Regions from separate parts of the Emticicia fluvialis genome, predicted to be linked through region 2. Evidence: riboswitches for the same ligand, from Rfam matches in the RefSeq annotation. Region 2 holds a riboswitch; the other holds the start of a gene.
What was found. A riboswitch is a leader RNA that binds a small molecule or an ion and turns the genes downstream of it on or off. The one in region 2 is predicted to bind S-adenosylmethionine.

Region 1: another riboswitch for S-adenosylmethionine. It lies ahead of metK (methionine adenosyltransferase); the one in region 2 lies ahead of NZ848_RS06760 (homoserine O-acetyltransferase family protein).

Annotation. Positions count from the first base shown of each region.
Region 1 covers NZ_JANUSD010000012.1:153,126-169,493, reverse strand. The annotation lists gene NZ848_RS15145 (agmatine deiminase family protein) at 1-963, shown strand, start outside; gene NZ848_RS15140 (n-acetylglutamate synthase) at 964-1,308, shown strand; gene NZ848_RS15135 (peptidylprolyl isomerase) at 1,504-3,888, shown strand; gene NZ848_RS15130 (peptidylprolyl isomerase) at 3,932-5,269, shown strand; gene NZ848_RS15125 (AAA family ATPase) at 5,300-6,271, shown strand; gene NZ848_RS15120 (GLPGLI family protein) at 6,327-7,082, opposite strand; gene NZ848_RS15115 (TonB-dependent receptor) at 7,118-9,934, opposite strand; gene NZ848_RS15110 (C40 family peptidase) at 10,311-10,763, shown strand; SAM-I-IV-variant riboswitch at 11,025-11,140, shown strand; gene metK (methionine adenosyltransferase) at 11,203-12,495, shown strand; gene NZ848_RS15100 (hypothetical protein) at 12,763-14,439, opposite strand; gene yidC (membrane protein insertase YidC) at 14,513-16,368, opposite strand, start outside.
Region 2 covers NZ_JANUSD010000004.1:286,994-303,361, reverse strand. The annotation lists gene NZ848_RS06795 (PspC domain-containing protein) at 140-361, shown strand; gene NZ848_RS06790 (PspC domain-containing protein) at 421-894, shown strand; gene NZ848_RS06785 (LiaI-LiaF-like domain-containing protein) at 1,001-2,005, shown strand; gene NZ848_RS06780 (DUF4105 domain-containing protein) at 2,091-3,266, shown strand; gene NZ848_RS06775 (M16 family metallopeptidase) at 3,442-6,243, opposite strand; gene NZ848_RS06770 (DUF502 domain-containing protein) at 6,586-7,188, shown strand; gene NZ848_RS06765 (hypothetical protein) at 7,265-7,852, shown strand; gene NZ848_RS06760 (homoserine O-acetyltransferase family protein) at 7,933-8,967, opposite strand; SAM riboswitch class I at 9,088-9,207, opposite strand; gene NZ848_RS06755 (SDR family NAD(P)-dependent oxidoreductase) at 9,429-10,181, opposite strand; gene NZ848_RS06750 (mechanosensitive ion channel family protein) at 10,200-11,318, opposite strand; gene NZ848_RS06745 (YheT family hydrolase) at 11,348-12,340, opposite strand; gene corA (magnesium/cobalt transporter CorA) at 12,410-13,354, opposite strand; gene purN (phosphoribosylglycinamide formyltransferase) at 13,369-13,935, opposite strand; gene NZ848_RS06730 (hypothetical protein) at 14,221-14,751, opposite strand; gene NZ848_RS06725 (homoserine kinase) at 15,117-16,046, shown strand.

The DNA of each region.
Region 1 (16,368 bases), on a different contig from region 2:
AGTTCTGATTCCTGGGATTACGGCGAGCGTTTGGAAAGAATTTATCCCTCATACATGGCTTTCATTAAAGCAATTGCTGAAAGTGAGAAAGTATGCATCAATGCCACTAATGAAGAGCAAAAATCATTAATAACGAAATTACTTGAGCAATACGAGATAGACCCCTTGCAGGTTGAGATTCCTGTGCATCCATCAAACGATTCCTGGTGCCGGGATCACGGCCCGGCTTTCCTGATCAACCCCAACTCAAAAGAGCGGATGATAGTAGAATGGGGCTATAATGCCTGGGGCGGAAAGTATCCACCCTATGACGATGACGACCGCATACCGGTTAGAATCGCTGAGTATCTGCGTTTGCCTTATGTAGAGCCGGGTATTATTATGGAAGGTGGGTCTGTTGAATTTAATGGCAAAGGAACCGTTCTTACCAGTAAATCCTGTTTATTGAATCCCAATCGGAATCCACATCTGAATCAACAACAGATTGAACAATATCTGCAGGATTACTACGGAGTTGAACAGATTTTATGGGTAACTGATGGCATAGTAGGAGATGATACAGACGGACACATTGATGATACCACACGTTTTTATAATGAAGACTCGGTGCTGACGGTAGTAGAACATGATAAAACAGATGATAATTACCATCCGTTAAAGCAGAATCTGGAAGACCTCAGTAAAATGACATTGCTGAACGGAAAGTCTTTAAATATTAAAGAGTTACCAATGCCGGATGCTGTATATGACAGCGGCATACGTTTACCGGCATCTTATGCTAATTTCCTGATTACAAACGGTTCTGTTATTGTGCCAACTTACAGATGCAATAAAGACGATGTAGCACTGGATATTATACAATCCTGCTTCCCGGACAGAAAGATAACAGGTATAGATGCCACAGAGATTATCTGGGGGTTGGGTAGTTTTCATTGTTTATCTCAACAAGAGCCTATCGTTTAAATGTTAAATCTTCATAAAAAAACTTTCCGTGCTGTGCGCAATGCTGCCAATGGCGATGTTGACGATGAAACCCTTTTCCACTATAGTCAGGAAGCAGATGTGGTATGGGCTGAGTATGCGGGTGGCGCAGTTGTAAAAGGATTTATTATTGCTAAGATGCTGCAAAACAGTGTTTTAGATATGAGGTACGAGCATTTGAATACAGCAGGCGAGCTAATGACCGGCAAATGCATATCTACACCAGAATTACTGCCCGACGGGCGTATCAGGCTACATGAAAAATGGCAGTGGACAAGCGGGGATTTATCGTCTGGAGAGTCTGTTGTGGAAGAAATAATCGGTTAAACTTCGTAAAAAGCAGATTTTTCCGTTATTTTTGATTTCTTTAAGTTATATAGTTTTATGCGACTTTTTTAAGAGGTGGCAAACCTAAACAAAGTTAGTATTCATCACAATAATTTTTAAACGCTCAGAGTTTAGTTATTGTAAAGCAGTAGCATGTATTTTTCATGTTGCTTTGATGATTGACAAGTGCAATTTATGAAGCCATTTTATAAGATACTTACATATACATTATTGATATCTTCCCAGTTTTCGTGCCAGATTCTGAAAAAGGCACCAACTGATACAGATAAGACATCAAACAACAAGTCGGTTACCAAAAGCCAGTCGGTGCCGGAGCAGGGGGTTCCTGTAGGTCAGGTTAACTCAGAACCAGTGGGGCTAACGGTTGGTAATCAGGAAGTTCGTGTTTCTGAAGTAAAAAGGGAAGTTGAAAAACTGGTAGTTTCAGACTCGGTTACTGTTGAAAAGGCATTAGAACAGGTTATTCAGGATCAGCGTATAATGTTAGAAGCGCAGAGAAGAGGCTACGATAAATCTAAAGAGTTTAATGAAGAATTGCAGACCTACCACAATATTCTGGCAGATGCTTACCTGACAGATAGCGTAACAATTAAGGCTTTATTGAAAGAAACCTATGACTGGCTGCTACAGGAAGTGAGTGGGGGGCATATAATGTTACAGCTACCAGAGTTTGCAAGCCCGGCTGATACTGCTGCGGTATATAGCCGTTTGGTTGATATACGCCGTAGAGCCGTAGAAGGAGAAAGTTTTGAGGTATTGGCCAATCAGTTTTCTGACGATAAAAAGACAAGTATTAAAGGAGGTGACCTGGGCTGGTTTACTGCATTGCAACTTGTGTATCCGCTTGAAAAAGCCGCCTTTACTATACCGGTAGGCCAAATATCAATGCCGGTAAGAACCAAAGCCGGGTATCATCTGGTAAAAGTACGCGAGCGCAGACCAAACAGCGGAAAAGTTCTGGTGCAGCATATTTTAAAAGTAGTGCCGCCCAACGCAGCAGATTCAGTAGCTTTGAGAGCCAAAACAGAGATAGACTCATTGTATGCCGCTTTAAAACAGGGAACTGTTTTTGAGGCGCTTTGCGAAAAACATTCTGACGATTACCGGACCAGGAATAATGGTGGTTTACTGCCTGTTTTTGGTATTGGTACCAGAGAAGAAACGGCGTTTGAAGAAGCCGCTTTTGCGCTAAAAGAAGGTGAGATTTCAAAGCCTGTACGAACTTCAGCAGGCTGGCATATTATCAGGCTGGCAAGAAAATTACCGCTGGAGTCTTACGAAGAATTACTGCCTAAATTGAAAGAAAAGGTTGTTACAGATTCAAGAGGAGATCTGGTAAGAGATAATGCACTGAGCAGATTGAAACGAGATATGCACTTTGCTGAAAATGATGAAACCGTTAAAGGTGCCATTGCCACAGCAGATACTAACCTCTTTAAGCGCCGTTGGGGGTACTCGCTGAGCAGCCCGCTTGCTGCAAGTACCATTTTTACCATTAATAGTAACGAAATAAAAGCCAAAGCATTTTTTGATTATGTAATGGAGAGGCAATTGGTTGAAAGAGTGCCGTCTGGCTATACTCCCGAAATCTGGATGCGAAACTTTTATAAAAAGTTTGTTGATAAAAATGTAAAAGAGTATGCCCAATTGCATCTGGAAGAGGTTAATCCTGATTTCAAATCAATGATGCAGGAATACAGCGCGGGTTTCTTGAAGGTGCAGTTGTTGAATGACCTTGTTTTTGAAAAATCTGTTGCCGATACGCTGGGTCAACGTGCGTTTTATGAGAAGAACAAAGAAAAATACAGAATGCCAGAGCGTATTCAGGGTAGTCTGGTTGTAGCCAAAGACGCCAGAACGCTTGAGCAGGTAAAGGAAATTTTTGCTAAGGGTGTTCCGTATCCGCTTAACAGCACCATGAGAACCCCACTTTATTACGATAAGTATGCCAGTGAGCTAACCGCCGAACATAAAAAAATACTGGCCAGCCTTCTGGAAATAATGCGAGCCAACAAAGGGTATATAGTTGAAATAGGCGGTTACGCAGATCATAACGAAAACAATAGCAATTCGGCAGAAAGAATTGAGAAAGTAAAGAGCTTTCTGATAGCAAACGGTTTGCCAATAGAAAGAATAATTGAAAACGACTATGTAAAAACAAAACCTGCCGACCGTTTTGACTGGACAAAAAACCAGCGCGTAACGTTTATTTTCTTTAGCAACTCTAAAAAAGATGTAGAAAAAAGATTCAATAGAAAAGATAACGAGGCTGTTTCAATTGAAGAAGGGTATTTTAAAAAGGGTGACAATATTTTTGTTGATGGATTTAAATGGGAGCCGGGAAGCCGTTCAATGACTAAAAATGGTAGTTTTGTAGAACTGAATATAGAAAGGATTGAACCGGCAAGGTATAAAACATTGCGTGAGGCTCGCGGACAGGTCTTGGCTGATTATCAGAAGCAACTGGAGGTCCAGCTAAACAAGGAGCTGGAGCAGCGATATCCGGTTAAGATAAATAAAGAAGAATTAGAAAAGGTAATTGATAACCGAAAACAATAAGTTATAGTACTGCAACGATAGAAAATAACAGACTCCCAATTTTATGCTTAAGAAATTAGTTTTATTCATTTGCCTTCCCTTTATGGCTCTTGCACAGGAAAGCAAGCCAATTAATATTGACCGTATAATTGCCAAAGTAGATAACTATATTGTACTTCGTTCTGAGGTAGAACAACTCTACCTCCGCTCAACGCAGCAACAACAGCCTATTACCAAATGCCAGGCGCTTGAAAGCCTGGTTGTAAACAAACTGTTGGTTGCTAAAGCAGAGATTGACTCAGTGGTGGTTGATGATAAAATGGTTGATGACCAGCTTACTGCCCGTATGCAACAAATGATTCAGCTTTATGGTAACGAAAAAAATATTGTTGACCAGTTTGGTAAATCACTTGAAACATTAAAAAACGAGGTACGGTCGCAGGTAAGAGAGCAGCTTACGGCGCAGAAAATGCAGGGCGAAATAACCAAGAATCTGAAAGTTACCCCGAATGAGGTAAAGAAATTCTTTAATCAGATTCCGAAAGACAGTATTCCGGAGGTGCCGACTGAGGTGCAGATTGGGCACATTGTGCGACTGGCCAAGGTAACTAAAGCGCAGAAAGGAGAGCTGTCTGAACGCCTGCTTGATTATAAACGAAGGATATTGGCAGGCGAAAAATTTGAAGACCTTGCCAAAGAATATTCAGAAGACCCTGGTTCTCGCCAGTATGGTGGTGACTTGGGATGGTCAAAAAGAGGGCAGATGGTGCCGCAGTTTGAGGCAGTTGCCATGAAGCTGAAGCCCAACGAAATGTCTGATGTGGTTGAATCTGACTTTGGCCTTCACCTGATTCAGACACTTGAAATCCGCGGTCAGGAGTTCCATGCACGTCATATTTTATTACGCCCTGATTACAACCGTCTGGACTTGTCGGAGCCAACCAGATTTCTGGATAGCCTGAGAAGAGAAATTGTTCGCGACAGTATTACATTCGAGAAGGCCGCCAAAGAGTTTTCAGAAGACAAGCAAACGCAAGATGCCGGTGGCATGATTTCTGACCCGCAAACAGGCGCTTCAAAACTGGCATTAGACCAATCAATGGACCCAACATTGTATTTTACCATCGACAGCATGAAGGTAGGCTCTATTACACCTCCTATGCCGTATAGAAGTGAAGATGGCAAAACCGGTTCAAGAATTATATATTATAAGGCCAAGTATGCTCCGCACATAGCCAGTTTAAAGGATGATTTTGAAAAAATAAAAGATTTTGCCCTGATGGATAAGCGAAGCAAGGAAATAGATGTTTGGTTTAAAAAGGCAATCGCTGATGTGTACATAAAAATCGACCCGGAATTTGAATCCTGCAATATATTCGGGCAGGCCAAAGTCGGAAACTAGAAAAGATTTTCTTATCCATACCTTATATTAATGAGCAAAGTTCAATTTAATTCAGATGTTGAAGCAGCCGATGCCCTGAAAGCTTCTTTTAATGATTTAAGAAGCGAAATCGGACAAATAATTGTAGGTCAGGATGACACAGTAAGATTATTGTTAACTGCTATTTTTTGCCAGGGGCATTGCCTGCTGGTGGGGGTGCCGGGTCTGGCAAAAACATTGTTGATTCAGACAATTGCTTCTGCACTTGATTTAGACTTTAACAGGATTCAGTTTACGCCAGACCTTATGCCTTCTGACATTGTAGGTTCAGAAACACTGGACAACGAACGCAATTTCAGATTTATTAAAGGGCCGGTATTTGCCAATATTATTCTGGCAGATGAAATAAACCGTACGCCTCCAAAAACGCAGTCTGCACTATTAGAGGCCATGCAGGAATACGCAGTTACAGTTGCCGGACATAAACACAGCATCGGCCGACCGTTTTTTGTATTGGCCACCCAAAACCCAATTGAACAAGAAGGAACATACCCGCTTCCTGAAGCTCAGCTGGACCGCTTCATGTTTATGGTGCATTTAGACTACCCATCTTATAAACAAGAGCTAGACATTGTAAAGAGTACTACTTCTGATACAAAAAAGACAGTTAAGAAGATATTAACGGGAGAACAGATACTTTATTTCCAGCATTTGGTTCGCAGGGTTCCAGTGGCTGACAACGTGGTTGAATACGCTGTTGGCCTTGTACATAAAACACGCCCCAATTCTGAACTGGCCATTGCCGATACCAATAAATATCTCGAGTGGGGCGCTGGCCCGCGTGCATCTCAGAACCTGATACTGGCTGCCAAATGCAATGCGCTGATTAATGGCAAGTATTCGCCTGATATTGAAGATGTAAAAGCAGTGGCGATTCCGGTTTTAAGGCATCGGGTAGTAAGAAACTTCAAGGCTGAGGCAGAAGGGGTTTCGGTGCAAGATATAATCAAGCGGATGTTGTAATATTCAGGCATAAAAAAAGAGAGAAGCGGCCGCTTCTCTCTTTTTTTATGCTTTGTCAGTACTTTATTGCCCAGTACGGATTCCTGTATGATTTTATACTATCTTTAATATGATTGGCTATAAGGCGGTCAAAATCTACATCTTTAATCTTTTTACCTTTCAGCTTCGGTAATTTCAGTTCGTCGGTAAGTTTCTTAAACTGAACAGAGCTGGCAGTAATTATTACGTCGCCATCGTTTATTTCCAGTTCCATAATCAAGCCGGGCAGGCCATAATATCTTTCCGGGCCAGCCGAAATCGGGATATCTCCCGTGAACCACGCAGTTATTTTCTGATGTTTAACGGTGTCTTCGGTAACGGCTTTCATACAGATATAACCTGCTACATCCTTTATCTGGTTTAGTACTTTCCAGTTAGGTGCCTTTAAAGAATCTTCAACAACATAAGTTTTACCCATCATTTCTATCAGCTCAATTTTCTTTTCTTTCTCAAAATTGCGATAAATGTAGTAATCCTCTGTTCTGGAAGACCACCCATATTCGCTGGCTTCCTCCACATTGGTTAACAGACTTTCATTGGCATTAAAGGCAAGCTTGGTTTTTGATTTCCAGCCATCATCATTCTTACCCCAGGTTTGTTTCACGCGGTCTTTTTCTTCATTTGAAAGATACGTGAGCTGTCCGATAATTTTCGTCCAGAATTCCTGGCGTTCATATATAACTACACCCTCAGTTTTTTGAGAAAAGCCAAGTAACGGACTTAACAGCGCAAAAAACACTAAGCTGAACCGGAATTTTAAAATAGCTTTCATAAGTATATTTTTTAATAGTAATTAACTAGTTTAAATTAGAACCAACCCTGGCGGCGCATCTTTGCGCTTACACCTCTCATATTATAAGTAAAGCTTAGCATAAAGTATCTCGACAACGTCTGGGTTTGTTCCTGAGAAACGAAGTTCTGAGAAGCATATTGGTTAATACCTATGTTTTTCTTTAGCAGGTCATAGCCAGATACGCGTATTTCAGCCTTTTTAGCCTTACCAACAATTTTATAAAACGATGCATACAGAATCGGGATATGCTGGTTGAAGCCAAAACGGTCGTTTTTATAAATGCGATAGTTAAGGTTTGAACTGAAATAAACACCAGCAGGCAAAGCAATATTCATTTCTCCACCCAGCGTATGGTTAAAAATCTGCTGGTTCTGGGTATCATTAATTGAATACTTGGTATTGGTAATACCAAAATTACCGTTTGCATATAAGGTGAATTTATCACTTGGCGTCAGGTCAAGTCTGAAACCTATGTTATAGTTGTTATTGGTGGTAGTATTAAGCACATTGTTAATGTAAACAAGGTTTTTAGAGATGTTGGTACCACCGCTTAAATTAAGGTTACTTTTGGTCTTTTTAATTGGGAAACCAAAGCCCAGATAAGAACCAATATTTTGCCCGCCCGAAATATTGGTTGGCTTGGCAGTTGTTACCAATGTTACAGGGTCTACTGTCTGGTTATATATTACCTGGTTTATGCGGTAACTATAGTTAACATTAATAAACATATTGGTAAAGCTGGCAGGGTTAAACATGTTATAACCAATATAACCCTGATGCGAACTCATCGGTAATAAATCGGGGTTACCAACGCGCAGGTAAAGAGTATTACTGTTGTCAACAATTGGTTGCAGGTCTGTTATAGATGGTTCAGAAACCTCTTTGCCGTAGTCTGCCCATATATATCGATTGTTTTTAAGGTCAATGCTAATAGTTGAGGCCGGTATCCAGGCAAAAACATCACGGTTGATTTTCTGGAAATTGTTCGCATTTTTGCTGCGGGCAAAATTTCCTGTAAAATGGAACTGTTGCGCAGCCACACCAAATGAAATGTTTACTCCTTTATGATTATACCTTAAGCTTGTTCCGAGCCTGTTATACACAAAATCGTTGTTGTAATAATTGCTCAGCGAGTCAATTCTTATGCCGTCTGTGGTTTGTACATTTCTGTCAACGGCATCGCGGCGCAGGCTGAAGTTATAGAAGGTCTCAGAGAAGAATTTTTTCGATAATGGCTCAACATAAAGCAAACTCGCCTTTACTAAATTACGAGGACTATTGGTGGTATTAAGCTGGTTGATATTTCCCGGTATCAGGCCTTCTGGTGCACCAAATAATTCATTGACCGAGCTCTGGCGGGCCTCGCCATCTGATATGTTATAATTGTAGGTAAGGCTGGCTGCAAAGTTCTTGCCCTTTTTCTTGAACTTATGACGATAAATACCAATCAACGAAATTGCTGTTGAATTGAAATCGTTGAAATTGTTGATATTGGTTTCATTTGATTTCGTTGTGCCATTTCTAAAAAACTCTTGTTTACTGTTAAATTTAGTTGTTCCGTCTCCAATACGGCCATTGCCTATCAGAATTAAAGTATTCAGTGAGTCAATATTCTGCTCATATCTCATGCTAACTCTGTGGTTTCTGCTGATACGGTTCTGATAGCTGTTTTCCTGGCTTTTGAAAGAAACATTATTTTGCAGGAAGTTCTCTCTTTGAGATTTCTTAGATACCAGTTGCTGTGTTTGGCTATAATAATAATTTGAGCTGAATTTGGTTTTCTTGGTGTCAAAGTTATAGTTGGCACCACCGGCATAATTTTCTGAAAAGCCCTGGAAATTACGACCACCAACCGGTATGCTGATACTTTCTTCGGTGTCGTTATCATAGAAGTAATACACACCGCTACTGAAGCCGAAGTCGGCGGCGTCTCCCCAGTTATTGGCCTGGCTTCCTCTGAAATCCTGAAAATCATCTCTTGATATACCCGTCTGGTTAACATTGTTTCCAAGGCCCAGTACCGAAAACTGTTGTTTGGTATCAAATCGGTTATAATTACCTCTCAGCTCGGCACGTTCATTGGTACCTGCACCGGCAATTATTTTACCAAACCCACCTTTCTTAAAGTCTTCTTTCAGTTCCAGATTTACAGTCTTTTCTTTTTTTCCATCATCTACGCCTGTTGCTTTGGCCTGCTCAGATTTATCATTAAAAATCTGAACTTTGGTAATTGCATCTGCCGGAAGGTTTTTGGTGGCAGCTTTGGGGTCATTACCAAAAAAGTTTTTGCCATCAACCGTTACTTTTTTAACATCCTGCCCTTGTGCTTTGATGTTGCCGTCCTGGTCAATCTGTACTCCGGGGAGTTTCCTTAACAGATCCTCAACGGATGACCCCGGCGGCACCTTAAATGAGGCCGCATTGTACTCAATGGTGTCACCTTTAATATTCAGGGGTGCCCGGGCTGTTCTTACAACCACCTCCATCAGTTCTTTGGCAATGGGTTTAAGTTTCAGGTTACCCAGGTCATTCACGGCGCCTTCTACGGGCTTTACATCAATCTGAAAGGGGATATATCCCACAAAAGAGATTTTCAAAACATAATTGGCCTTTTTTACGTTTTTAAATTCAAATGCACCGTTTTCATCGGTTCGTCCGAAATTGACAAGCGTAGAATCTTTGGGCTGCAAGAGCATAACAGTGGCAAAGGGCATTGCTGCATTTCCTGAGTCAATCGCTACGCCTTTGATAGTGAATTTTGCCGGATTTTGGGCAAATAAGAGGTTACAAGCCAGCAGGAGAGCTGCCAGCAGAGGTAATTGCTTTTTCATAAATTGTTTAGTAAAGGATAGTTCCCGTTTTAAATAACTAATTGCTTAGTTCATAATGGTGCGAAGATATACATAATTTTAAAGCTAATAAAGATTTTAACTTTTTTTAATGTATAATTTTCCACAAACGTTTTTTTTAAGTGGCAGGCGTTCTATATTTGGCTTTACGTTTATCTGGCACCATTAAATAAATGCTGGTTTAAAGCCGCCGAGTTATTTGCAAAGCATATTACTGCTATTGGCTTTCTTAATAGCAGACTTCTATAATGCCTGGTGATTATTGTTGAACCCAATCAATATTATGCTGAAAAAAATCATATTGAGTTTGTCTTTTTTTGTTGCTGTATGTACTTGTAATGCACAAGAGGCCCCTTTAATGGCTGAAGCACATCAGCCTGAATCTACAGATTCTGAATGCCTTAGTTTAACTGATGAGATTCAGGTATTTGCCAGGCAACTATTAGGAACCCGATACAGATATGGCGGTAAAGCTACTCATGGATTTGATTGCTCAGGACTTGTAAATTATGTTTTTGGTTATTTTGGCATTCAGGTTGCCCATGCAAGCCGCGATTTATACAGGCTGGGCAATAAAATGAGCATTGAAGAGGCGAAGCCTGGCGATTTGATTTTTTTCCGGACCAGTTCCAGAAGGAAGGGGGTGTCTCATGTAGGCATCGTGCTTGAGCCTGACGAACATGGCCTGAGATTCATTCATTCAGCTACCAGTAAGGGCGTTATTATAAGTTATTTGAAAGAAAAATATTATAATCTGAGGTTTGTTGGCATACGCAGGGTTATAGATAATGGCAAAGTGGGTAATTCATGATTTTTGCCAAATAATTGTTTAAGAAATTATTAAATTTCAAAATAAAGAGATGCTTTTTATTAGAAGTATCTCTTTGCTTTTTATAGGCTGCGGTTATCGGTAAATTATAAGTAAAGGTAAAATATCGGCAATTGGGCGGTATTAATAGATAATTTGTCCAACCAAAAAAGTATTTAAAGATAATTTCGATAAACAAACTAAGTATTATAGATATATTTGCAGATTAATTTTTGCATTTGTTTCACTAATTAGCTTATTTTGCGTAAGTATCAAGAAATTCCCTTATGCGGAAACCCAACCGAGTAGAAACACTACGGTGGTAAAAAGATGCGGGCAGTAGAACTTTCGTTTTCTATTTGTCAAAAACAGTTTCTTTTTCTTTCTGCACAGAGTTTTTGCATACTCTTTTTGAAAAATCATTTAACAAATAACAAGATTTATGGCGTACCTATTTACTTCCGAGTCTGTTTCGGAAGGACACCCCGACAAAGTTGCTGACCAAATTTCTGATGCCCTTATTGATAATTTCCTGGCGTTTGACCCTTCTTCTAAAGTAGCGTGTGAAACGCTGGTTACCACCGGCCAGGTAGTTTTGGCGGGGGAGGTAAAAACCAAAACCTATCTTGACGTGCAAACCATTGCGCGCAATGTGATTGCAAAAATTGGTTATACCAAGTCTGAGTATATGTTTGAGGCTAACTCTTGCGGTATCCTGTCGGCTATTCATGACCAGTCTGACGATATAAACCGTGGGGTTGACCGCTCGGCGGATGAAAGAAATTTTGAAGAAAAAGCCGATGCTCAAGGTGCCGGAGACCAGGGTATGATGTTTGGCTATGCCACCCGCGAAACCGACAATTATATGCCGCTGGCATTAGACCTGGCACACAAAATTTTGCAGGAGCTGTCGGAGATTCGCCGCGAAAACAAGCGCATCAAGTATCTGCGCCCTGATGCGAAGTCGCAGGTTACGATTGAATATGCCGATAACAATAAGCCTATCAGAATAGACACTATCGTTGTGTCAACACAACATGACGATTTTGCCGCTGACGAAGCGATGCTGGCCACAATAAGGAAAGATATTATCAGTTACGTAATACCGCGCGTAAAGGCAAAATTGAAGCCTTCTTTACGTAAATTATTTAACGACCAGATTACTTACCATATTAACCCGACGGGTAAGTTTGTAATCGGCGGGCCGCATGGCGACACCGGTCTGACAGGCCGTAAGATTATTGTAGATACCTATGGCGGCAAAGGTGCACATGGTGGTGGGGCATTCTCAGGCAAAGACCCGTCTAAAGTTGACCGTTCGGCTGCTTATGCAACGCGCCATATTGCCAAAAACCTGGTGGCAGCCGGCGTTTGTGACGAAGTGCTGGTGCAGGTATCTTATGCCATTGGGGTTGCTAAGCCTTGTGGTGTTTATGTAGATACCTACGGCACAGCTAAAGTTAAAGGCGCCAACGGCAAAAAGTTATCAGATGGTGAAATAGCCAGAATAGTTGAGAAAGTATTTGATATGCGCCCTTTTGCCATTGAGCAACGTCTGAAATTACGAAACCCAATATACTCTGAAACCGCTGCTTATGGCCACATGGGTCGCGAGTCTAAGTGGGTAACAAAAGTTTTTAAAGGACCAGAAGGCGAAAAACAAGTTGAGGTTGAGTTATTTACCTGGGAAAAACTTGATTATATAGATAAAGTAAAAGAAGCATTCGGTATCTGATAATGATTGAATATACAGTGGTAAGGAGAAAGTAGAACTTTCTCCTTATTTTTTTGAATAAGCTATCTGTACTGAAATTACTATTTAAATAGAATATATTAACAGAAATGTTTAAACGAAATAAATAAAATATATGATATAGTTAGTTTATATTGAAGTTTCAATAATAATTGAATGTTTAATTTAAAAAGTTAAAAACTAAAAAGCCAATAGCTGCTTTTGTATAAAGCAATCCTATTGGCTTTTTAATAAATATGATAGGTGTTATCAGCGTGCTACTTCTACAAACTTGCCGTCTTCATATTTAACGATTGGAACAATCTTGTTTTCATGCGAGCGATTGGTGTAATCAAAACCATCGAGCGTGTAGCCTTGGGTATAATCTATGGCGTCCAGATTAGCTCTGAAACGGCTTTTACCCATTCTTAGCATTCTACCATAAAACAGCACCATATCGTAACCCCAATAAGCGTAGTATGAAGGTGAAATGTTCTGTGCATTAATAAACGCACTTCTGAAATTTTTGACTTCCTCTTTGTCGCGGTTTATATAATCTAACTGAATAAGAAATAACTCGCGGTTGAAAATACTTAGAGAAGATGATTCAAAATCAAATGCAGAAGATGCCGCTACTACCGGCGCCGAAACTTTCTTTTTATCTAATGCACTGATTATTTTCGGGCCCAAAGTAGGGTCACTGCATGACACAAAGATGTGATCAGCCTTTCTTTTGGTATCAATGTCGTCAATAGTGTTGAATCTTCTGATTGTAACAACGCTTAAACCTTTGGCAACGGCTTTGTCGCGGTATATATAAGCGAATGTAGAGTCTTTGCGGGTGTTACCATAATAGATGCTGACAGAGCGCGCTGATTTCTCGTTTACAACGTATTCAAGCGCTTTCTGCGACTGGGTTTCATAAGACGGAGACGCCAGAAATGCAGACTTATCATCGCTGACCAGCTGTAGATTATTTGAAAGCGGATGCACCTGAACTGCATCATTCGACTTCGCAAACGTGTTTACTATTTTGTTTACTTCCGGATATAGTGGCCCTATAATAACATCAACCTTACCAAAACCTCTGTTTGCTACCAACTGATTCATTTGCTTGGCATCTTTCTCAATGTCAAAAGCAAATAAGTTCAGGTTGATTTGTTCAGAGGCTAGTTTTTCCTGAGCCAGTTTCATACCTGCATACAAATCATACACATACTGATTTGCCCTTGTTGCTTTGCTGGCATCAAATTCAAACAACCGGAAAGGCAGCATCACAGCCACGTTAATGGCATCAGAATCATCATTCTGCCTGGGTTTTTTCGGCGAATTACTGCCAGCGTTTCTCTGGCTAAACTGATTGGTAAGCCTGTCTGACAGTTCCAGGTCATCTCGGCTTGCATTTTTACTTCTCTGAATAGCATCGATAATCAGTTGTGCCAGCACCGGGTTATCCGGCGACTTTTGATACAACTGCTTTAACTGGCTTAAATCTTTTATCTTGCTCAGAAACGCATACTCCATGTTCTCGATAGAGGCTTTCCAAGACTTTGAACTAACACGGTTTAAAGCCTGCAGGGCTTCTTCAGGTTTGTTTTCGGCAAAAGCAACATTGCCATAAAGATAGTAGGCGTCGTCTATTTCGCTCCAGCCCGGAAAACGCTCCAGAAGCTGTCTCAACATAATACGTGCATCATAATACTTGTTCAGCTTATAAGAAGAAGAAGCAAAATAATAATGTGCGTAAGGAGAAACCGCGTTATTGTATTTTTTACTGGTCAGAGGGGCAAGTAAATCTCTTGCTTCGTTAAATTTCTGGTCGGCATATAGTTGCACAGCTTTTTTATATCTCAACAAATAATCTTTCTCATTCAGATTGGCCTGTTGTTGAGCTATGGCAGAATATGATAGGAATAAAAAAATGAAGAAATTTTTTGTCCTTCTCATAGGCATTGTAATGGAGTTTATATGAAAGCGAGCGCAAAACCCTGTAAAGATGTTTTGCGCCCAGCTTTAATTTTTATTTTTTACCCTGTTGTTTCTTTTTCAGCTCTTCCTGCTGTTTACGGGTTTCTTCGGCCATTTTTACCTGTTTTTCCATAAACTGGGCAAACTTGCCTTTCTTGGCACCTTGTGGGTTGGTCTGATACTTTATTTTATTATTCATCAGTATCTCCCGTATTTTATCTTCATCAACGAATCTGCGCACAATTTGTTGCTGCGCAATGGTAATAACGTTTGAAACAAGATAATAAAAACTTAGCGCTGCCGGAAAACTGTTCAGTACAAAGAAGAAAACAATCGGGAAAACATAGCTTAACTTCTTCATGTCAATTGGGCCCGGCTGGTCTGGGGTTATCTGGTTGTTGTAGTAAGTAAAAGCCAGACTGGAAACCGTCATTAGCACTACAAACAAACTGATGTGATTACCAACAACAGGCAGGTTAGTCGCCCAGCTAATCGGGTAGTCGTAAGTTGAAAGGTCAGATGCCCAAAGGAAATTTTTCTGACGGAACATAATCATATTCGGGAACAGGAAAAACACCGACATCAGAATAGGCATCTGCAAAAGCATAGGCACACAACCACTCAGCGGATTGACACCAACCTGCTGGTATAGCTTCATTTGCTCTTGTTGCATTTTTACCTGGTCGTCACCTACTTTCGCGCGAATTTCGTTCAGTTCAGGTGCAAGAATTCTCATTTTTGCCGAACTCACATAAGAACGATAAATAAGAGGGGTTAATACCAGCTTAATGGTTAATACAACCACAATGATTAGCAAACCATAGTTACTTATCAGACTTTCTGCCAGATTAAACAGCGGAACAAAAATGTAACGGTTAATGGGCTTCACGAAGTCGTATCCTAGATAAACGTTTCTATGAAAACCAGTGGCTACTGTTTTTACCAGATTATAATCGTTCGGGCCAAAATAGAAACGGTAATTACCTTTGCCGGTCTTTAAATCTGACATTGGTATGTTAGCCTCAACTTCGGCTGTTTTTACAATATCAAGACTGGTTTCTGGTGTGGTTAATTTGAATTTCGGTGTTGCCAGCGGCTGATTCTTAGCTACAAAACCTGTAATAAAGTATTTTTGTTTGAACGAAAACCACTGAATAGGGTCTACAATATTTAGTTCGTCGCTTTCAACTTTGTTTGAACCCAGGTCGTCAAAGTCATCAGCTTTGGCATCCCAGTAGTTAATCTGGGCTGCTTTACGGTTTTCTGTGATGTCATGCTCAAGCACTTTCAGGTTGTCCTGCCAGTAAAAACGAACCGGCTGATTTTGAACAACGGCGTCAAGGCCTGTCAGATTAACGTCGTAGTCAACCGTATAGCCTGTACCTTTAATGGTATAAACCTGCTCAATAAATTGGTTTTCGGCCAATGCCAGTTTGAAAACTACTTTAGTTGAGTCTCCTGATTTGATAACTGCCGATTGATTGTCTGAAGCATAGTAAAGCTTTTTTAAATCAATTTTACCTTTATTGGTTTGTACTTCCATGCTCATAGTTGAGCTTTTGGAGTCAATCAGGGTCAAAGGTTTTTTATTGCCACTTTTAAAGTCGTCATAAGCCGAATACTTTTTAAGAACTACTTCTTTTACATTACCACCCAGGGTGCTGAATGTAAACCGGGCATCTTCGTTTTCAACAACTATGTCGCGGCTGGTTCCGGTGGCGGCAGAAGCAAAGTCTCCGAAAGCGGCCTTCAATGCAGTTGTATCGGTGGTTTGCTGAGTATTCTTGGGTACAACCTTTGTAGCTTCTGCCGGAACCGCAGGTTTAGGTTCCTGAGGTGGAGGAGAAGGCATAAAATACGTATAGCCTGCCCACATGGCCAGCAACAACACAATACCAATTATCTGGT
Region 2 (16,368 bases):
CCATCAATTTATCCCTTTGACATTAAAAATTTCCATTCATGTAGTTTGCTATACATAGTACCGTTTTTAGCCCATATCTTTGTTTCATCAATCACACAATAGTGGTTGAAAAACTAAACAACATAAACAAATAAAGAAAATGGAAAAGCGATTGTATAGAATTAAAAGTAGCAAAATGTTGGGTGGTGTAGCTGCCGGACTAGCTGAGTATTTTGATATTGATGTTACATTGGTACGGGTATTATTTGTGGTAGCATTCTTTGCTCCAATCCCGTCGGTTATCCCATACATTGTTCTATGGATGATAATGCCAACCAAGGAATCGATAATGAGAGATAACAACATCATCATAAATTCCTGAGAGACACAGAAAAGTTAACCGGGGGCAGATGAAAAACCTGCCCCACAAATATAAAAAAAATGGAAGGCAGACTTTATCGTATAACTCAAAACCAAAAATTGGGCGGGGTAGCTCAGGGTTTGGCAGAATATTTTAATACCGACGTTACACTTATTCGGGCTGTTTTTGTACTATTGTTTTTTACCCCGTTTCCAGCTGTATTGACTTACATTATTTTATGGGTTGTATTACCAGTAAAAGACCCTTATGTTTTTACAGCGCCAGCAAGTACCGGAACTATTAATTCAGAAACCTCAAATTATACAACTATGAGTAGTCGCAATCAAAACAATAATCTGGTAGGAGGAGCAATCCTCATCATTCTTGGGATTATTTTCTCATTTAATACCTTGTTTCACATAAACCTCTGGAGATACATTGGCCAGATGTGGCCACTTATTCTGGTTGGTTTAGGTGTATGGTTAATTGTCAGAGACCGTAAGGATGATAATTTTCCGAATTATCCAAAACAAGATTCAGATATTAACCTTTAATAACGCTCACTCCCTTACCCTTTCCCGCTATGGGCATCACCTAAAAAACGGGGAAGGGTTTTTATTACCCATCAGGTAAATAACAGGGCTCTAAACTCATAACACAATGGAACGAAAAAGCAGTAATATCTTTCTGGGTGCCATACTTATTGTGATAGGTATCCTGTTTTTGGGCACCAATCTTGACTGGTTCGAACTCAACTGGTCTTTTCGCCAGATTGCCCGCTTCTGGCCACTAATGCTGATTTTAGCCGGAGTCTTTGCTTTCCTGAATCGCAGTCGTACCGCTTTTAATGCCGCCTCTGCTTTGTTAATTGCCTTTGCTATACCTCTTGGCATTTTTACCTGTGTTGATGACGGCGTAAGCAATTTCAAAGACGAGTTTGATAACGACTGGCACGTAACTATTGACGATGATGATGATGACAACTATAACTCAGACAGTGACTCGTCAAGCAATGATGGATACAAAAACGACTACTCGGTTCCGATGGGAACAGACGTAATGGAAGCCAAATTGAAACTGGCGGGTGGTGCTGCAGAATTTGACCTGGAAGAAACAACATCCAATCTATTTGAAGCTAAAACCAACCTGAGTTACAAAACCGGATATACCCTTACCGAAGAGGTGAATAATGGTATAAAAACAGTTGAATTTGAGCAAAAAGGTAAAAAAGGAAAAGGCTTTAACCTGAATTTTGACAGCGATAAAAATTCAAACAATACTGTGCTGATTAAACTGAACAAAGCCCCTGTATGGGACATTGAAATGGGCATTGGCGCAGGTGAACTGGATTTTGATTTCAGTGATTACAAAGTTAAAAGACTAGACCTGAACACCGGAGCCACCGACATTGATGTTAAACTGGGCGATAAAGTTGATAACGTAGACGTAGACATTAATTCTGGTGTTACAAGCGTAAAAATCAGTGTTCCGCAGGGTGTAGGCTGCGAATTACACATGGACGGCGCGCTGAACTCTAAAGAACTGGATGGCTTTGAAAAAGTTAAAAGCGGGCTATGGAGAACACCGGGCTACGAAAGCACCTCTAAAAAAATAAAGATTGATGCAGATGCCGGTCTTTCTTCCATTAAAATAAACCGGTATTAATTTTAGCATAACTATTTAAATAAGCACACAGGTATTTGATACCTGTGTGCTTTTATTTTTAACTTTGCATAAAACACTATTCTGAATGAGAAAATACACCTTAGCTCTGATATTTGCCTTTCTGTCTGTTGTTTCTAATGCACAAAAGCTTTCTCCATACGCTTCTGTTAGTTTACTGACCATATCTCCGGGTGACGCCCTCTATTCAACTTTTGGTCATAGTGCCATCAGGGTTAAAGACCCAATGCAGGGTATAGATATTGTCTACAATTATGGGTCTTTTCAGTTTAGCACTGAAGGTTTCTACATTAAATTTCTGAGAGGTACTCTACCATATAAAATAAGCGCCGATTATTTTGATAACGAAATTTACGGCTGGAGCTACGAACGCCGCCTGGTAACCGAGCAGATGCTCAATTTATCAATAGAGCAGAAGCAGGCCACTTATGATTTTCTGTTAAATAATTTAAGGCCGGAAAACCGGGAATATGCCTATAAGTTTTTCTATGATAATTGTTCGAGCAGGCTGCGCGACGTGATGAAAAGTGTTTGCGGAGACAGCTTACAGTTTTCGGCTACTTTGCATAACGACAGCACCTACCGCCAGTGGATTGATAAATATGCCCGTAAAAACGAAAAACTATGGGCAGATTTTGGCATGGACCTGGCCATTGGGCTACCGGCTGACCAATTAACCGGGGCTTCAGGTGCTATGTTTTTGCCAGACAACCTCATGGATGCTTTTGATAAAGCCAGAATAAAAAGAAATGGCAACTGGCAACCGTTAGTATTGAGAAAATACGATTTAAACCCGGATATTTTTGATGGCAAAGTCATTGAAAAAGAAAAAATAACACCTAATATATTATTCTGGGGCTTGTTTGTATTGGTTGGCATAGGCACCTTTTTTCAGTTTAAAAAGAATAATAATACTTTTCTGTTCGATAAGGTGTTTTTTACCGCAACTGGTATTGCGGGTTGGATAATTGCTTTTCTGTGGTTCTTTACCAATCACGGCGTTACAGAATACAATCTTAATATTATTTGGGCTTTCCCGTTTCTTTTTCCAGTAGCCTTGTTTTTAAAGAAAGACAAATCGCCTGATTGGTTGGTCAAAAGCTTTCTGGTTTATGGCATTGTTCTGACTCTGCTCCTCATGAGCTGGGCATTTTTGCCACAGCAAATCAATTATTCATTAATACCAGTAGTATTGATTTTAGCCATACGTGCATTGTTTGTTTGGTGGCGATTAAAGAAATAATTGCCCACCAATAGATGTTAACTTTTACCGCCTGCCGTCGGTTAAATGGCACGCCCCTGTGTGGCTGGTTATCTTACCTATTGCATTGAATTACGGGTTAAAACTGGTTCATATATACAAAAACAGGAGCCGTATTTTTTACAATCGGCTCCCGTTTTTTTGTGTTTATAGCTGCTTACTTCTTTTCTGGCAGCAATACAAATTTGGCAAAATTATCGCCTATTAATTGCTTTGCGGCTTTTTTCACGCTTTCTACGGTTAACTTATCAATCAGTTCTTTGCTGTAACGGTTAATATAGTTCAGGTCTTCGCTGTTGAGGTATTGTTCGGTAAGGTAAGAGTCCCAGAAACCATTCTCTTTAACCTGCAATTCGGCTGAGCGTTTTTCCTCCGCTTTCACTTTCTCTATATCTACTGCTTCGGGGCCATTTGTTTTAATCTTCTGTATTTCATCCAGCGCTATTTTAACCAGCTTGTCAACATTGGCAGGGCTACAACCAAACGAAATGTTTAGGCTGTAGGTTGGGGTAGGTAGTTTTTCATAAGAAGCATCAATACTGGGCGAGTAAACACCACCGGCTTCTTCACGTAGTTTCTCTGTCAGTTTAATATCCAGTACCTCGGCAAGCGCATCCAGGTTCACCTGCAATTCTTCATTGAAATCAAAATCGCCGTAGAACTGCAGACTGACTGAGGCCTTCTCTTCCAGACCCTTGAAAACAGTTTTTTCTAATTTGCCTTTTACTTTATCAATATGCAGGTCTTTATATGTTTCCGAACGTTTGGTTGAAGGCAGCCCGCCAATGTATTTTTCCAATAAAGGCTTTATTTTATCAACCTCAAAACTACCGGTAAACACAAAGGTGAAATCGCTGAAGTCGCTGAAACGGTCTTTGTATATCTCGTACGCCCGGTCAAGATTTACTTTGTCTATATGCTCTGGTCTGATAGATGCCCTGCGAAAATTGTTCTGGTACAATACCGTATTAATGGTATCGTTAAAAACCTTCTCTGGCGTAAGTGTCTTCAATGAGTTGGCAATCAGTTCTTTTTGGTTTTTAAGAAAACTCTTCACCACTTCATCGTCACGGCGCGGTTGTACCAAATAAGCATACATTAACTGTAGCGCTGTTTCAAGGTCCTGAGGGCTTGTGCTGCCAGAAACCCCTTCTGTTAACTCGTTAATGTAAGGATACACATTTACCACTTTTCCGGCATGAAATTTATCAAGCTGGGTGTCAGACATTTTACCTACTCCTGCTTGTGACACCGCCATCGAGGCAAGTTCGGCTGAAAAATAATCAGCATCACTATAAAGTGAGGTTCCTCCTTTACTAACCCCCGAAAACAGAATCTGGTCGTTTTTAAAAGTTGTTGGTTTCAAAGCTACCTTTGCTCCGTTGCCAAATGTAAGTTCGGTAACCCCTACCCCATCTATTTTCTTTTCTGTTACTACCTTTGTGCCTGCAGGTATATTTTCAAGTAAAGACTTTGCCACTGCTTCATCTTCATAAGGTTTCAGATCAGGATTTTTTTCATTGATAAGCTCAAGAATTTTAGATTCTGATGGCAGTTTTTCCTTGTCACGTTCAGAGCCTATCACCACACCCAGACGGTTATCTTCTTTAAAAATCCGGTTTATCATAGCAGATATATCAGCTTGCGAAATGCCCTCCAGGTATTTTTTTGCAAACTCATATCTGAAATCGCTGCTAAGGTACGCAGCGCCTGTCAGGTAATTGACAACAAGTGGATTCACAAAATAGGCCGACTTCGTTTTGTCTTTTTCTTTGTAACTTTTTTCTACCGATGTCCAAATTTCTTTTTTGGCGCGTTCCATTTCACCTGCTGTAAACCCAAAACGTCTGATTCGCTCATGCTCATTCATAATTGCTTTTATGGCGGTTTCCATGCCATCAGCATTTTTAGGAACCGTAATAACCTGAAATACATCCAGCCCTGCCATAAACGGAGCATAGCCCATAATGGCAAATATAAACGGCGGATTGGGCTTTTTAGTGATTTCCTGAAGGCGGGTATTTACCATCTGGTTAAAAAGCATATCAACATAGGCATCACGTAAATCGGCTTGGGTACGAATCGTCTTTTTAGGAAAGCGAGTAAGCATCTGAAAAGCCGACTGTGGCATTTCTTTGTCTACAATCAGTTTGGTTTGCGTACCTTTGCTTGGCGCTACTTCATATTTTACTCTTTTCGGAGCATTTTTAGCTGTAGGTATATTCGCAAATTTTTCTTTAATCAGGTTTTCTATTTTTGAAGGGTCAAAATCGCCCACCACAACAACGGCCATTAAGTCAGGGCGGTACCAGTCATGATAGAACTTAACAATCTGTTCGGGTTTAAAGGTAGTAAGCACTTCTGTCTTTCCAATTGGCAGGCGGTCTGCGTATCTTGAGTTGTTCAACAACAAGGGCAATAATTGTTGTTGAATTCTACCCTGTGCGTTTTTCAGCCTGGCTCTTTCTTCTTCCAGCACAATACCTCTTTCTTTGTTAATTTCTGCGGTGTCAAGCGTTGCATAATGAGACCAGTCCGCCAATATCTGAAAGGCGCGCTCAAACAATCTGGCTGAATCTGTTGGCACCTGCAATTGGTATATGGTTTCATCAAAACTGGTAACTGCATTCAGGTCTGCACCGAATTTCATACCTGATTTCTGTAGAAAATCAACCAACAGATTTTTAGGAAACTCTTTTGTACCGTTGAAGTTCATGTGCTCCATGAAATGCGCCAGCCCACGTTGCTGGTCTGTTTCAAGAATAGAGCCTGCATTTATAACCAACCGAAGCTCCATTCTATTCCTGGGCTCACTGTTTTTCATTATGTAATACTTTAAACCGTTTTTCAGGGTTCCTGTTTTTACGGCAGGGTCATTCTGAATGGGTATATTCAGGTTCTGTGCAAAAGTTTGGGCCGTCAGCAGCAAAAACAAAAACAGATGCAGAATCTTCTTCATAAATAATATTTATTGAAATGGTTAATCGGGTACTGTAATACCGGTTATATACGTTTTTTAATTCATTGCAAGAGTAGTACTTTTTATTGGGTTCGCAAAATGTTTTTAAGCCCAAGCATACCCGTAAATTTTCATTGTAAAAACGCTATTAACCGCACTATATTTTAAAAGCCCGATGCTACGTTTGCATAATACGGTTTATAAATTGGCTGACAAAGCTGACGTGTTGTTTAGGTAATCGCAGGTCTTATAATCATAATTAGTATTTTCAAAACTTTTCAAATAGTTAAAGCGTTAGAAATATTAGCTACCTTATAACATGATACTATTAATATTTTAACTATGTCCGGCAGAAAATTTATTGGTCGCTTATTTTCTTATTTTATTCGTGGCCTGCTTTTCGTAGCTCCGCTTGGGTTTACTTTCTTTATATTGCTGGGCGCTTTTGATTTTGTAGATAACATTATCAGAATTCGTATCCCTACGGCCAATCCGAACGAAGACCTGTTTATTCCGGGGCTTGGCTCTTTGATTATTATTTTCGGAACTATGCTGATTGGTTTTATTTTTTCTGTGTTGCTTCCGCAGACACTTCAGAATATTATTGAAAACACCATCAGACATCTTCCTTTGGTAAGAATCTTTTATTTTGCATTTAAAGATTTAATATCGGCATTTGTAGGCGACAAACGAAAGTTTAATCAGGGTGCCATTGTGCTGATGAACAAAGATGCACGCATTTATAAAATTGGCTTTATTACGCAAAATGATTTAAGTAGTTTGGGCGTTAATGATTTAGTGGCTGTGTATTTTCCGCATAGCTATGCTTTTTCGGGGAATCTGGTATTGGTGCCCAGAGAAAACGTGCAGATGCTTGATTTACCCAGTGCAGAAATTATGAAACTGATTGTTTCGGGAGGGGTGTCTGTTAACGACAAAATGTGAGTCGACGGCTTTCTTTATTCCTGAATTTTAAATCTATACTCTATATTTGCTTTATATTATTAGCTGATACAATTGTATGCCAAAACTAAAAAAATTACTTTGCTTGTTATTGCTGTGCCTTAGTACTGCTGCCATTGCGCAGGAGATTCACCATCAGGACGCCAAATCGGTAGAAGAACTTTTATATAAAAAAGACCCTGCACAGGCCAGAAGCCTGTTCTCTAAAGACAAATATCTGGTGCTTGAAAAAGTAAGATCGGGCAAACGTAAAAAGTTCTATAAAGGAGATGTGTTCAGGTTTACAACGAAAGACAATATCAGCTACGAAGATGATTTATTCAGCATCTCAGATTCTTCTTTTGTAATCACGACTTTCAATGAAGTAATGAACCGATATGAATACGTAGAAATAAAACTGAGCGAAGTAAAAAGCATTTACAAGTATCCTAAAAAGCGCATTAACTTTGGCATAGCCAATTTTTCGCCTTTTGCTTACCTGCTTATTGAATGGGCGGCATGGGGTGTAGACCCCATAACTAACCCTAAGTTGCCTCTGGCGGCAGGCCTTACGGCTGTATCTCCGTTATTTACCATATTACAGAATAGCTTAAGAAGCAAAAAGCTAACCGAAAACTACCGACTACGGGTATTTCAGAGCTTTTAAATTGAGGTATGTACTGGCAAATGAATGATTTGCGAATAGATTGCTTTGTTGTCTGCAATCTGGAATCGCTGCTTGCTCAATCATTCATTAATTAATTTCAGGTTTTTACTCCAATTTCTGATTGTATCTGTCATAGCTTCAAACTCTATCAGAAAGCCATCATGACCATATAAAGATTCTATAACAGTATAAGAGGCCTCCGGAATACAACGCGCAATAAACTCTTGCTCTTCCGGCGGAAAAAGCACGTCAGACGATATACCAATCACCAGTGTTTTTGATTGTATTGTTGCCAGCACTTCTTCAACTTTACCGCGCCCTCTGCCTATATCATGCGAATCAAACATCTTGGAGAGTGTCCAGTAAGAAAACGCATTAAAACGTTTGCCTAGCTTTTCGCCCTGATAATTCTGGTAGGTATTGGCACGGAAAAAGTCAACCTGCCCTTCATCTCTCGACTGCGTACGGTTATAGGTAGCATAATTGCGGTAAGATAACAAAGCAATTGAACGCGCCACTTTCATGCCGTTCATGCCGGCTTTAGGGTTACGTTCTGTCCAGGTTGGGTCTGCCGAGATTGCCATTCTTTGCGACTCGTTAAAGGCTATACCCCAAGGCGAATGAATGGCATTGGTTGAAAACAAAATCAGGTTTTCTATCAGTTCTGGCTGCATAATGGCCCACTCCAAAGCCTGCTGCCCCCCTAACGAACCACCCAGTACGGTATTGATTTTATAAATGCCCAGATGCTGGCGGAGCAGGTCTAATGACCGCACTACGTCACGGATGGTAATAAACGGGAAATCATGAAAATAAGGCTCGCCTGTTACCGGGTTTTTGCTGAGTGCATTAGTAGACCCATAATGAGACCCCAGAATATTGGCACAAACAATAAAATGTTCGGAAGGATTATACAATCGTTTTTCGCCTATCAGGCCATTCCACCAATCGGTTGGGTTGGCATTGCCCGTAAAAGCATGGCATACCCAAATGACATTATCCATTGCGGCATTCAGTTTGCCAAAGGTGGTATATGCCAGTTGGAACTCAGGCAGCCACTGGCCTGACTCAAGTTTAAAAGGTTCTTCGTAGCGAAATATCTGTTGGTTCTCCATTTTTTTATACAAAATCTTCAACCTGATTTCTGACATACAGAAACTCAGCGTACATAAAAAAAGCCTACCTTACGGCAGTACGGCAAACAAAACCAATTTTAAAACGATTTGTCTATGATTGGTTTATAAGCCCGAATGGTTGGTTGAACCTTCCGGTAGGTTTTGGCACCTTATCGCAAGTAGCGGGACAGGTTGCCCGAGGTTCTCAGAGCCTATTCTCTCCTCTCGTCTGTATAAATCAATCCATGAGCTACAAGAAAGTATCTTTTGAATTGATGTTGCAAATATCTTACTTGAATTGTTAGAAAACAAGATTTTGAATTCTTTTTTAAAATACAACCATCAAAAAGCCATTTGGCACTTAAAACAGGCCTGGCCATACGGATTGATTTAAAGCAAAAAAAATGGCCTTTCCAAATAAAAAGGCCATCCTGATAATTAAATTAAGTTTTAAGATTACTTTATTTTCGGTGTATAACTGTGGGCGCTGACTGCGCTTTGGCATACAGCACTATGTCGGCAATTGTAACCCTGGCCGGGGTATTTACGGCATATAAAATGGCGTCGGCCACATCTTCGGGCTGTATGGGTTCAAAGCCTTCATATACCTTTTCGGCACGTGCTGTGTCTCCTTTGAATCTCACTAAAGAAAACTCTGTTTCTACTGCCCCGGGGGCAATATTGGTTATCTTTATGCCATGCTGGGTAAGGTCTAATCTCATACCCTCACTGAGGGCTTCAACAGCTGCTTTTGAAGCGCAATAAACCGCGCCGTTGGCATAGGTGTACTTACCCGCTACAGAGCTAAGATTAATAATATGACCTGCCTGGCGCTCTACCATGCCGGGGATAATTGCCCTGGAAACATATAAAAGCCCCTGAACATTGCCGTCTATCATCGCATCCCAATCGTCCGTATCGCCATCCTGAATGGGCGACAACCCATGTGCATTACCGGCATTATTAACCAGAATATCAATTGCCCGCCATTCGTCTGGCAATGAATTTATGGCATTAACCACCTCTACTTTATTGCTTACATCAAACTTTAAAGTGGTTACGTTTACTTTGGCAGAAAGGTAATCTTTCAGACTGTCTAAACGCTCCTGCCGGCGCCCACAAATAATTAAATCAATGCCGCTATTAGCAAAAGCAATAGCTGTGGCTTTACCAATGCCAGAAGTTGCGCCGGTTATTAATGCAATACGAGCCATTTTGTTGTCTGTGCTTAATTAATAGTCGTTATCAATATTTTTTTCATCAGCCGGGCTGGTAAGCGTGGTGGTAGGCATTGCCAGCTCTAACTGGTGTTTATCAAGTATGCTCATAATACCGAGGTTGATGTCTTCACGGATACGCTTGCTTTCCCAGTAATCGGCAGTTGCCGCCATAAACACAACCAATACATTTATTGAGTACTCACCAATGGTGTCTAGCTTCACATGAGCCCCGGTACTTATGTTTTCATGATTATCGAGCAGGCTTTGTACATCTTCCATCACTTTTTTTACCTCATGAATGGGTGTATCCAGCTGCAACCTCACAAAAAACTTGTGTCTTCGCTCCATTCGCTGCGATATATTATTTAAAGACTGCGACACAAGCATCTGGTTGGGTACCACCACCAGGCTGCCATCCACATTTCTGATACGGGTGCTTCTGAAACCCACTTTCTCTATCTTGCCAACCATGTTGCCCAGCTCAATGTCGTCTCCCACTATAAAGGGTTGTTCGGTAAACAAAGTAAAAGAGGCAAATAGGTTTTGTAAAGTTGCCTGCGCAGCCAGTGCCAAAGCCACACCACCAATACCTAAACCAGTAATAAGACTTACCACATCTTGTTTAAAAACAAAACCCAGCAGCATAAAAAAAGAAACGAAAGAAATAACTACGATGATGATGTCTCTGAAAAAAGGCACCAGTTGTACATCTTTTTTTGATTCTGTTTCTTCTGCCCGTTTTAAATACACCAAAGCAAAGAATCTGACAAGCCTGATAAGAATCCAGGTAATGGCTACCACAAAAAGGGTATCAAGCACACGGTCAAAAAAATCAGAAACCCGCATTTTACCTAATGGAATTATCCGCCATTTGCGCGGGAAGATAATCTCATTAAAAGCAGCGTAAATTATCAGCAATGATAAAAGAAACTCTGTGGGGCTTCTGAGCAGGTCAACAAATTGCGTTGCCGGAATACTCCTGGTCTCTCTTTTCATAACCCTGTAAAAGAGTCTGGTTAAATTAACCGAAAGAATTTTCTTAAAAAGAAACCCGATAATTAGTATACCTAAAAACCATAGCCAGTTTTCGAATGTATTATAAAAGAATGTGGTTTTTAGCATTTTTTCCATCTCTGTTACTTTTTATCAACCGTAAGGTTCTATTTTAGTTTGCTGATGTCTGTATTTACAAAGTCAAGTACTCTTCTTTCCACCCAGGTTTCGTTAGAATTGGGTAACATAAAGCCTACGTGCCCTCCAAAATGCAGTATCTGTAAATATAGGTGCGGGTTTTCGGCGGCATCGCCCAGGTTAAGACACTCCGGCGACAAAAATGGGTCGTTTTGCGCCTGAATAATCAAAGTGGGTCTGGTAATGTTTTTTAGGTAAGGCTTGGCTCCTGCCTGATTATAAAAATCATGCGCATCTTTAAAGCCGTAAAGCCTGGCAGTATACCGGTTATCGAAGTCTTCAAAGTTTTTTATTTTCTCGTATCCTTCATGATTAAGCAAATCATTACCCGGGTGCTGCGTTGCTTTCAGTTTTATTTTTTTACCCAGTTTGTTTATAAACCGCTTCATATAAAACTGGCGGCCGGGTTTGTATAACTCGTAAACAGAGGTAAACAAATCTAATGGTACCGACACCGCTATGCCGCATTTTATCTGCTCTGGCAGCGCTTCTGGTTTATCGCCCATTAAACGGAGTGTCATGCTGCCGCCCATGCTGAAACCCACCAGCACTACCTCTTCATACTGGTGCTTTTTAATGGCATACTCTACCACAAAACGTATATCGTCTACATCGCCATGATGATAAAACCTTGGCAGGCGATTCATTTCTCCACTACAACTACGGCAATTCCAACCCAGGCCGTCATACCCGGCACTGTTAAATTTCTTTATCATTCCGGTTACATAATGGCGGGTGGAGTCTCCCTCAAGGCCATGCGTAACAATAATCAGTTTTTTGCCGGGCTTAGGTCCCGCAAAAGACCAGTCCAGATCAAGAAAGTCTGTATCATCCAGTTCTACCCTTTCTCTCTGGTATTGCACTGCAACTTTTCTGAAAACACTTGGATAAATGGTCTGAATATGGGCATTGAACTGCCATCTGGGAGGACGATACTCGGTATTAACTGGTAAAACTGGCATAACCCGTCACAATTAATTTGTTAAGCGTACTAAATAAACTATAAAGCAATGTGCCTTACACATCAGGAATTAAATCCATTTTTTCTTTTTGAAAAAGAAAAGAAACAGCAGTGATGAACAAACCATCAGAAACACCGCTATCCAGAAACCATACTTATATTCAGAAGAAGGTATAACCTGATAATTCATACCAAATATGCCTGCAATAAGCGTAGGTGGTAAAAAGGCTATGGTAACTACCGTAAAAATCTTGATAATTTCGTTCTGCTCAAGGTTAATCAAACCCATGAAGGTATCCTGCAAATACTCTAAACGCTCAAAATTGAAAGTGGTGTATTCAAGTAGTGAGGTAATATCTTTCAACACAATTCGGAGCCGCTCTTTGCGGTCTTCTGGGAAATACGCACTGCGGAGTATCTGAGAAAGCACCCTTTGCTTATCTATGATACTTTCGCGGATGAGCATCGTGTTCTCCTGCAGGTTATTGATTTTAAGCAATGATGCCTGTTTCGGCTTCTTTTCTCTGCTTAGGGCCTTACTGATATTCTTTACCTCTTTGGTCATGTTCTCCAAAAGGTCAGCGTCAGATTCAATACGGGTTTCAAGCAGCAGCAAAAGAATATCTACGCCGTCTTTAAAAACTTCTTCGCCCAGCTTAATTTTTTTTACGGTATCGGCAAAAGTTCTGGAATCGCCATGGCGATAAGTAAACAAAACGTTGTCGCGGATAAGAAACGATACCGGATAAAAATGATAGCCGTCGTGGTCTGCTTTTAAAAAGTTAGAGTTGGCATTAATTGTATTATTCTGTTCAAAGTAGCGGGCGCTGCTTTCAATTTCTACTATTTCCTGCGGTGTCTGAAAACTGATGTCACTTTTGGCCTCAATCCATTCCTCTTCGTCCTGAGACGCCGACTGCAAGTCAACCCACATTACGTTTTTAAGATGCGCCATCTCACGCACATCTGTTTCTTTCTTTACCTGCTTACCCTCTTTATAATAAATACGTACCATAAGCCAAAGATTTTTTAGCCTGAAATCAATTCCTCTATCACTTCAGGAAAATGCCTGTGCTCAAGCACCTGAACTTTCGCAGCTATATCGTCAGGCGAATCGCTCGCTGCCAGTTCACATTTTGCCTGAAAAATAATTTTTCCCTCGTCATACTTTTCATTCACAAAATGAATAGTAATGCCCGACTCGGTATCTTTGTTGGCATGCACCGCTTCATGCACATAATGCCCCCACATACCTTTACCACCATATTTCGGCAAAAGCGCCGGATGAATATTGATAATTTTATCAGGAAAAGCGCTGATTAAACTGACAGGTACCAACCATAAAAAGCCCGCCAGAATAACCCAGTCAATCTCCTGTTTTTTTAATATTTCTACTACCCTGTCTGTATGCGAAAATGATTTTTTATCAAAAACCACTACCGGCACACCAAGCCTGCGGCCTCTTTCAATAACACCTGCCTGCGGATTATTGGTAAGTAATAAGTCTATGCTAACGGCCTCATTATTGGCAAAGTAGTTTATGATTTTTTCAGCATTACTACCAGAACCCGAGGCTAAAATGGCAAGTCGTTTCATTTTTCAAAAATAATTTCCAACGCTTTGAAGCACCTTTCTACCAGCTTTCAGAAATTAAAAAAAAAAGACCGGGTCTGCTTCAAATCAGAATGCGAATCACGGTATTTTTTTTTAAAGATTTGCATTTTCAGCCAGAAAAAAGCAACCCGCAGATTATAATTGCACTTAGATTTTCTTTTAAATTTTAAGATATTAACCATTAAGCCTTAAAAATAAAAATCTCCGACATTTATAATGCAGGAGACCCTAAAATTACTTTTTATATCACCACCCAAAGCGCCTGAATCATAGCCGCCCTTTATAGAGTTCGTCCTGCCATTTTTTTAGTTCGTCCCATTTCCCATCTCGTGCCAGCGAAGACTGGTCGGCCCAGGTAGTAGGGTCATGTATATGAAACCGGCTACCTGCTTTGTCAAGAATCTCTTTCATTTTGCTAACCGGCGTATCAGCCAATTGAGCAAATGTATAAATACCTGCCTTATTGAAAAGTTCTTCAATTTTAGGCCCAATGCCTTCAACAATTTTCAGGTCGTCTTTTACTGGCGGGGGCAATGCAACATTTGCTACACTGGTGCCTGCAAAGCCAGCCGTCTGGCCGGTAGTAGCACCCGAATCAACTGATACCGATATTCTGGTTTTACGGCAGGCGTCTAACTCTCCTTCCAGAAATTTTATTCTATTCAATAACTCTGTAGTTTTTGACTTCCACTTACCAAGCTCCCTGTTCATAAACCACCACAAAAACCCTGTTAGCAAAAACCATATTATTAAAACTTCCAGTGGGAAATCAGTAAAAATTGTGCGTAGATTTTCCATGGTCTCAATTTCTTTTAATTGTTGTATACATTAATATTTGGTTAGGTTAGAAATTAATATTCATGCCGTTTATAAACCCTTATTTTATTGATTTGGGCCGTTGTAACCCCGAAACCTAAACACTTTGTAAATAACAAAATGAAAAGGTTTAAAATTAATTTGCGGACCAAATCAATTTAAAGCGCGAAAAGTAGTAAAAAGTAACCTAAGTGCAATCATTTAGGTGGCATTTCTTTATTAAATTTGCAGAAAAAAACCAATGATCGTTCATCCTGCATATTCAAATTAATGGCGCACTTAAAAATATTTCTGTAAATGCTTCAAAAAGATTAATTTTGAGCGAACCTAAATCTCATTTTGTCCTGATGGATTCAATTAAAGTTTTTGCACCTGCCACTGTTGCTAATGTTGCCTGCGGTTTTGATATATTTGGCTTTGCTGTTGATGCACCTGGCGACGAAGTTATCATTTCTAAAAGGGACGATTCGAAGATAGTAATTACAAAAATAAGCGGTGAGGATGGCAAACTAACCCTTGACCCTCAAAAAAATGCGGTTACGGTTCCGGTTATTACCTACCTTAAAAAATTGGGACTGGCGCAAGGCTTTAATGTTGAGCTGCATAAAAAAATGCCACTGGGCAGTGGTCTGGGTAGTAGCTCGGCAAGCTCGGTAGCCGGGGTATTTGCCGTAAACGAATTACTGGGCAGGCCTGTACCGGTTAAAGACCTGCTGCCTTATGCCATGGAAGGCGAACGTATAGCCTGTGGGGCAGCCCATGCCGACAACGTAGCACCGGCTTTAATGGGAGGATTTGTGGTAATACGTAGTTACAACCCGCTTGATTTTTTTAATGTGCCTACCCCGCAAGAGCTTTTTGTAACAATAGTACACCCCGATATTGAAGTAAACACCAAAGATGCCCGTTACATACTACGTAATGAGGTATCAATGAAAAATACCATTGCTCAGATGGGTAACGTAGCCGGTATGATTGCCGGGCTTATGCAGTCTGATTATGATTTGATTGCCCGCTCAATGGTAGATTTTATTATTGAGCCTGTTCGTTCTATATTGATTCCGGAATTTTGGGAGGTAAAAAATGCAGCCCTTGAAGCCGGTGCTTTAGGGTGCAGTATTTCTGGTGCCGGGCCATCTGTTTTTGCTTTCAGCCGTGGGCAGGAAACCGCCGAGAAAGTATCTATGGCTATGAAAACAGCCTTCGAAAAAGCAAGCATACACTGCAATGCTTATGTTTCTGGTGTAAACACACAAGGCCCCAAAGTTTTAAATTAATTTAAAAAAGATTGAACTTTCAGCCTGTAATTTAGTGTTACAAAATCATAAGGCTGAAAATTAGGACATACCGATACGGTTGAATCAAAAAAGCGTACCGATAAAAAAATATTTTAAGAAAATTTTGATTTTCTAAAATATTTGCCATATAATTGCATTCAAATCCCAGTTTAACTTCAATAGGCTTTCTGAATTAAGAAAACACCCTCTTTGAATCAATCAATTTCTGAAATTACAATCCAAATATTGCTTGCTAATTTCTTAATTCGGGTTTATCCCTGATTATAGTTAAATTTTGATACTAAGTAAAATTAAAATTAAT